Regions from separate parts of the Lederbergia sp. B243.17 genome, predicted to be linked through region 3. Evidence: riboswitches for the same ligand, from Rfam matches in the RefSeq annotation. Region 3 holds a riboswitch; each other region holds the start of a gene.
The links. Region 3 has a riboswitch for S-adenosylmethionine ahead of AC0TWI_RS11045 (O-acetylhomoserine aminocarboxypropyltransferase/cysteine synthase family protein). Riboswitches for the same ligand answer to the same signal wherever they lie in the genome.
Positions count from the first base shown of each region.

Region 1 (2,265 bases), on a different contig from region 3:
GGGATGAGCAGCACAATCAAAATGATGAAAGGAATCGATCTGAATATGTTGACGACTGCTGACGTGACCGTGTTTAGAAATCCGTTTTGCCAAATATTCCCCTTTGATGAAAGGAAGAGCAGCAGACCAAGCGCAATGCCTAGGATAAATGTTGCCACTACGGACATTCCCGTCATGTAGAGCGTCTGCTTTGTAGCAATCCACATTTTCGCCCAATCGACATTAGGCAGTAATGTCTCAAACATTTGCACTCACCGCCTCTACGCCGACTTCCTGTACGTGCAAAAATTCCATCGCCCGGTTAAGCTCAGCTTCATCCCCGTCAATGTGGACATACAGCACACCGTATGCTCCATTCTGCGTTTGGGATATATTTCCTTGCAGAATGCTGACGGTCAGCTCGAACCCTCTGATCAATTCAGTGATGACCGGCTGCTCGGCAGCTTTTCCGAAAAAGGTCAGCTTGATGGTTTTCCCATCCGGGCTGCCTGCCAGAGGAGCTTCGGAAGCTTCATCCGACTCGTTTCGGCCCGATACCTGTTTGACGAACTTCTTTGTGATGTCGGCTTTCGGCTGCCTGAAAATATCGAGCACATTTCCAACTTCAACGACACGGCCGCTCTCCATCACCGCTACCCGGTGGCAGATCTTCCGGATGACGTGCATTTCATGCGTGATCAGCACGATTGTCAGGCCAAATTCTTTATTGATGCTGACAAGCAGGTCGAGGATCGACTCTGTCGTTTGCGGGTCGAGTGCTGATGTCGCTTCATCACAAAGGAGAACCTTCGGATTATTGGCCAGCGCTCTGGCAATGCCGACACGCTGCTTCTGGCCGCCGCTCAACTGCTGAGGGTACGCATCCTCCCGGCCATCCAATCCGACGAGACGGATTAACTCCTTTACCCGCTTCTTCCTCTCCTGTGCAGGAACCCCTGCGATTTCAAGTGGAAAAGCGATATTCTCGCCTACCGTCCGCGACCAAAGCAGATTAAAATGCTGGAATATCATCCCGATATTTTGTCTCGCTTTCCGCAATTCGCCGCCCTTAATCTTCGAAACTTCCATTCCTTCGACAGAGACGGAACCGGACGTTGGAATCTCCAATCCGTTCAGCATACGGATGAGCGTACTTTTTCCGGCTCCAGAATATCCGATTACCCCGAAAATCTCTCCTTTTTGAATATCGAGCGAGACTTCGTCAACCGCTTGGATTTCGCCGCTTTTTGTTGTAAAAAGCTTACTGGCATTTTTAATACTAATCATAAGCTCACCCAATTTCCCAAAAAAATAAAAAGCCTTCCAGCATAAGAGCAGAAAGGCGTAGGTTCGTAGTAAGTCCTTTCTCATCTCTCCGAGCAAATTGCTCAGTGTGAATTGGCACCATTTCAATAAATTGACGGTTGCCGGGTATCATCGGGCACATCCCTCCACCTCTCTCGATAAGAGTAACAATATTAAATTACTTTAGCTATACATGTGATTTTAGCATGGGGGTTTTTATTCGTCAACTTGATCGGTCAGAAAAAAAGATTCCACCCTTCCCTTTTTCTTCTAGCCGAGATAGCTGCGGATTTTTTCCTGGAGGTAAGGGACCGAGTGAAACGCGTAGATTTTTTCTTGCAACTGGCCATTTTGAAAAATGAGGAGGCAAGGAACACTTTCTATCTGAAAACGCTCCGCAATCTCAGGCAGATAGTTTAAGTCGGCCTTCCCAAACCGTGCCTCAGGAATCAGATAGGAAGTAACCTCTATCATTTTCCCGGCTACCTGGCATGTTCCGCATAGAGGGGTGTATAAATAGACGAGGACGGTTTCCTCGCCTTCACTTGAACTTATGATTTCTTCTTTTGTCCATTCTTCCATAGATGCAGTTCATCCTTCCAAAAATTCAGCATGGACATCAATGCCTGCGCTGATCAGCACCGAAGCAAGATGGCGATATGGCGCGGCAGCTACTTCTTTAAAGGTCCTGTCGATATACATATGGCTTGCTTCCGGAAATTCGCGTCGGAATTGCTTACGCAAACTCTCTCCGGAGGCATCGGCGTCGACAAGAATATAAATGTCTTTTCCGTCCATCTCATCAATCAGTTCATCAAGCCGGGCCATGCTGATTGTCCCGTTCGTGCAAATGATTTGAACCGGTTCACTGATGATTTTCCGAATCTTTTTCTTGTCGCTTAAACCCTCTACAATGATGACCTTTTCCGGATCTATGTCCATTCCTTCATCTCCATGGCAATGTTCATATATGAAAAGCAA
Region 1 is NZ_JBWBKF010000071.1:38,693-40,957, reverse strand. Features, by position in the region: gene AC0TWI_RS12940 (methionine ABC transporter permease) at 1-245, opposite strand, end outside; gene AC0TWI_RS12935 (methionine ABC transporter ATP-binding protein) at 238-1,266, opposite strand; SAM riboswitch class I at 1,344-1,449, opposite strand; gene AC0TWI_RS12930 (thioredoxin family protein) at 1,555-1,866, opposite strand; gene AC0TWI_RS12925 (toprim domain-containing protein) at 1,876-2,226, opposite strand.
Region 1: linked by a shared signal. The riboswitch ahead of AC0TWI_RS12935 (methionine ABC transporter ATP-binding protein) and the one ahead of AC0TWI_RS11045 (O-acetylhomoserine aminocarboxypropyltransferase/cysteine synthase family protein) in region 3 are both predicted to bind S-adenosylmethionine.

Region 2 (2,265 bases), on a different contig from region 3:
CCCAAGTGTGTGATCTTCCCTCTCCATGCAGTATCCTATCCTTTCTTTACTGCCCATAAGATAAATCAATGTTGACATTTTGTCAACATTGTCTGTAAAAAAAGAACCTGCAGAAAAACTGCAGGTCCCTTTCACTTTATTTAGATACACTCTGACGAATTGCTTCTGCCTTATCTGTTCTTTCCCAAGGTAAATCAAGATCTGTACGGCCAAAATGTCCGTATGCCGCGGTCTGCTTGTAGATCGGGCGACGTAGATCGAGCATCCGGATGATGCCGGCCGGACGAAGGTCAAAGTTCCCCCGGATTGCTTCAACGAGTGCCTCTTCCGATACAGTACCAGTGCCAAATGTGTCAACTGCAATCGATACAGGCTGGGCAACACCGATCGCGTAAGCCAATTGAACTTCACATTTCTCCGCAAGACCTGCAGCAACAATATTCTTTGCCACATATCGTGCAGCGTAGGCAGCTGAACGGTCAACTTTTGTCGGATCTTTTCCGGAGAACGCGCCCCCGCCATGGCGTGCATAGCCGCCATACGTATCGACAATGATCTTTCTTCCTGTCAGGCCGGCATCACCCTGCGGTCCGCCGATAACGAAGCGCCCTGTCGGATTAATAAAATATTTTGTCTCGTCATCAATTAATTCAGCAGGAACAACTGGGTTGATCACATGCTCTTTCAGGTTGCGCTGAATCTGCTCAAGGCTGATTTCCTGATGATGCTGGGTTGAGATGACGATCGTGTCGATTCTTACTGGCTTGTCATTCTCATCATATTCCACCGTCACCTGCGTCTTTCCGTCCGGGCGCAGATAAGGAAGGATTTCCTCTTTGCGTACTTCTGCCAAACGACGCGAAAGTTTATGTGCAAGCGAGATCGGAAGCGGCATCAGTTCCTTTGTTTCATTGCAGGCAAAACCGAACATCAGCCCTTGGTCCCCGGCACCTATCGCCTCGATTTCTTCATCTGACATGCTTCCTTCTCTTGCTTCCAATGCCTTGTCCACACCTGCGGCAATATCGGCGGATTGCTCATCAATGCTCGTCAATACTGCACAGGTTTCAGCATCAAAGCCATATTTGGCGCGAGTATAGCCGATCCCTTTAATCGTATCCCGAACAATCCTCGGAATATCGACATAAGTGCTTGTCGAGATCTCCCCGGCCACGAGAACGAGCCCTGTCGTTACAGAAGTTTCGCAAGCGACGCGGGCGTTCGGGTCCTTATCCAAAATCGCATCCAGAATCGAATCGGATATTTGATCACATATTTTATCGGGATGTCCTTCTGTAACGGATTCCGAAGTAAACAAACGGCGATTCTTTGTCATCGAAATTCCTCCTTCTCTTAGTCAATTATGACCAATTAACTTAACGGTACTCGTTCCTTCATGATCCGGCAGAAAAAGCTGCAAAAAAACCTTTCCCTATAGAGGAAAGGTTTGCGTTTCTCCGAGCCTTTCACTCTTATCGTCCGAGGCCAAAACCTCGCAACAGGTTAAGCACCTTTCCAACAGGGAAATTCCCTGTAAGCAGGTTGCCGGGTTTCACAGGGCCTGTCCCCTCCGCCATCTCAGGATAAGAGTATCCGTTCAAATTCCAATCATAACGCAAGTATAAAGGCAATGTCAACGTTTGTTCTTTACCACATCCGGACAGCTGAACAATCCTTAAAAACAGCGGTTTTCCGGAGATCTTTTTTGTGCATTAGTATAGACTAATAGATCAAATGTGTTATACTAATTACAAATCAACCATAAAAATTGAAAAGGCAGGTTATACATGTATGAATTCTCTAAAGCGAAAGATTGATTTGGAGCAGTTGCTGAGCGGGAACAATGTCTTAGTTCAGCCCAGCGTTCCCGAATTGGTAGAGAAAATACTAGAACGCCGGGAAGGCTCCCTCACTTCCACCGGGGCCATTCGCGTCGAGACCGGAAAGTATACCGGCCGTTCGCCTGAGGATAAATTTATTGTAAATGAAACCGCTGTCAGTGGCAAAATAAATTGGGGATCTGTGAATCAGCCGATCTCCCCCGAGGCATTCGACAACTTATATACAAAGGTTCTTGATTATTTGAAAGGAACAGATGAACTGTTTTTGTTCAACGGCTTCGCAGGTGCAGATGAAAAATACCGAATGCCGATCAGGGTAATCAACGAGCTGGCCTGGCATAATTTATTCGTCCACCAGCTCTTTATCCGTCCAACAGCGCAAGAGTTGGAAGAGCATGAAGCAGATTTCACTGTCATTTGCGCC
Region 2 is NZ_JBWBKF010000062.1:1,284-3,548, reverse strand. Features, by position in the region: gene AC0TWI_RS11555 (helix-turn-helix domain-containing protein) at 1-27, opposite strand, end outside; gene metK (methionine adenosyltransferase) at 137-1,336, opposite strand; SAM riboswitch class I at 1,470-1,590, opposite strand; gene pckA (phosphoenolpyruvate carboxykinase (ATP)) at 1,792-2,265, shown strand, end outside.
Region 2: linked by a shared signal. The riboswitch ahead of metK (methionine adenosyltransferase) and the one ahead of AC0TWI_RS11045 (O-acetylhomoserine aminocarboxypropyltransferase/cysteine synthase family protein) in region 3 are both predicted to bind S-adenosylmethionine.

Region 3 (2,265 bases):
GGAAGACCCGTGCTGCCTGATCGCAACACGGGTCTTCACTTCTTTTATCGGACGCTTTCTGGAGACTTGACGGCTTTCGCGATTGCCTGTTCCAAGTCCTCTTTAATGTCTTCGATTGCCTCCAATCCGACTGCCAGGCGGATCAATTCTTCCGTAACACCGGTCGATTTCAATTCCTCTCCGCTCAACTGCTGATGCGTCGTAGATGCTGGATGTATAATCAATGATTTAGAATCCCCGACATTCGCAACATGGGACCATAATTTCACGTTGTCGATTACGTTCCGTCCGGCTTCACGGCCGCCCTTTATGCCAAAGTTGACGATTGCGCCTGCCCCATCTTTAAAATATTTTTGGGCAAGTTCACGGGAAGGGTGGTTTTCCAAAGTAGGATACGATACCCACTCTACCGATTCATGGTTTTGCAAAAACTCAGCAATCGCTTTGGCGTTCTCAATATGTCTAGGAATCCGCAGATGCAGAGACTCCAAGCCTTGCAGGAAAATGAAAGCATTATCCGGGCTCAGGCACGGTCCGAAATCCCTCAACAGCTGAACACGCAGCTTCGTTGCAAATGCTGCATCCGGAACATCGATGCCGAAGCGAATGCCGTGATACGTATGGTCAGGCTCCGTGAAGCCCGGGAATTTCTCGTTGTTCCAGTCGAATTTGCCGCTGTCTACGGCAATACCGCCAATCGCCGTACCGTGCCCGCCGATCCATTTCGTCGCAGAATGGACAACTACGTCGGCTCCCCATTCAATCGGCCTGCTCAAATAAGGAGTGGCAAATGTGCTATCGACAATTAGTGGAATCCCATTTTCGTGCGCAATATCGGCGACTTTTTCGATATCTAAAATATGAAGGCTCGGATTGCCGATCACTTCGCCGAAAAGAGCCTTTGTCTTTGGTGTGATTGCCTTTCTGAAGTTCTCAGGGTCTTTCGGATCAACGAATTTCACGTTGATTCCGTATTTCGGCAAGGAGATCGCAAATAAATTATACGTTCCGCCGTAAAGGTCTGTCGCCGCCACAATTTCATCACCAGCATTCGCAATGTTCAGAATGGAGAAAGCAATAGCAGCCATTCCGGAAGACAGGGCGACCGCGGCAGTACCGCCTTCCAGCTCGGCTACGCGTTTTTCAAATACATCGACTGTCGGATTCATGATCCTTGAGTAAATGTTTCCTGATTCTTCGAGACCGAACAGTTTTTGTGCATGCTCCGTGCTGTCAAAAAGATAGGAAGTTGTCCGATAGACCGGCACGGCCCTTGCTTTCGTTTGATCTGGCTCCTGAGCTCCGTGCAATAAAATAGTTTCTGGGCGATATTGTTTTTCTGACATGTTTCATACCTCCAAATATTTTAATTTTTTTATCCATCGAACATCTTAGCACGCAGAAAAGCCCTCTTCCGGATAAGAAGAGGGCTTACAGTCAGTTCCTCCCCTTATCTTCCAGACCGCCATTCGGGTCTGTAGGAATTAGCACCTTTTCAGACGTAATCGTCTGAAGGTTGCCGGGCATCGCAGGGCCTAGTCCCTCCGCCGCTCTTGATAAGAGTATTGCTTCGATATTCATTTGCTTTAGTATATCATCCTATTTTTATAAGTCAATAATATTTTTGTATATTTCAAATATTAATTGATTTCTTTCATGAAGTCTCGAATCATATTTTGATCCATCGGGCCGACATGACGTTTTTGGATGACTCCGTTGCGATCCAGTATGAAGCTTGTTGGAATCGTGTAGACTTGATACGCCTTGCCGTATTTTCCGTCTCTATCAAGAGGGACTGGGAAGGTGAGGCCATACTCTTTAATGAAATTGGCTACCTTTTTTTCAGGATTGGTTCCCCTCTCATCGTTCGTCAAATTCACAGCGAGGATTTCAACGCCATCCTTCTCCGCATGTTTTTTGTAGTACTCTTCCATATACGGCATTTCCGCTTTGCAAGGAGGACACCACGTCGCCCAGAAGTTAAGAATCACCTTTTTCCCTTTCAGTTCCGAAAGTGTAACCGTCTCCCCGGAAAGAGTCTCAAGCGTGAAATCCGGCGGAACATTTCCAGGCGAAAGCCCCTCATCATAGATGGCTTCCCCCTCTTCCGGCTCTGCCTGCTCTAAAAACTCCTGCTGAGCCTGTTCATCCTCCTTTTTTGCCTGCACATCTTTCACCAAATTTACAATTGCAATGCTGACAAGCAGCAAAATCAACGCAGCACCAAAAATCTGCTTTTTCACCCGGCTGCACTTCCTTTCTCCA
Region 3 is NZ_JBWBKF010000058.1:91,431-93,695, forward strand. Features, by position in the region: gene AC0TWI_RS11045 (O-acetylhomoserine aminocarboxypropyltransferase/cysteine synthase family protein) at 45-1,346, opposite strand; SAM riboswitch class I at 1,448-1,563, opposite strand; gene AC0TWI_RS11050 (redoxin family protein) at 1,641-2,243, opposite strand; gene AC0TWI_RS11055 (hypothetical protein) at 2,240-2,265, opposite strand, start outside.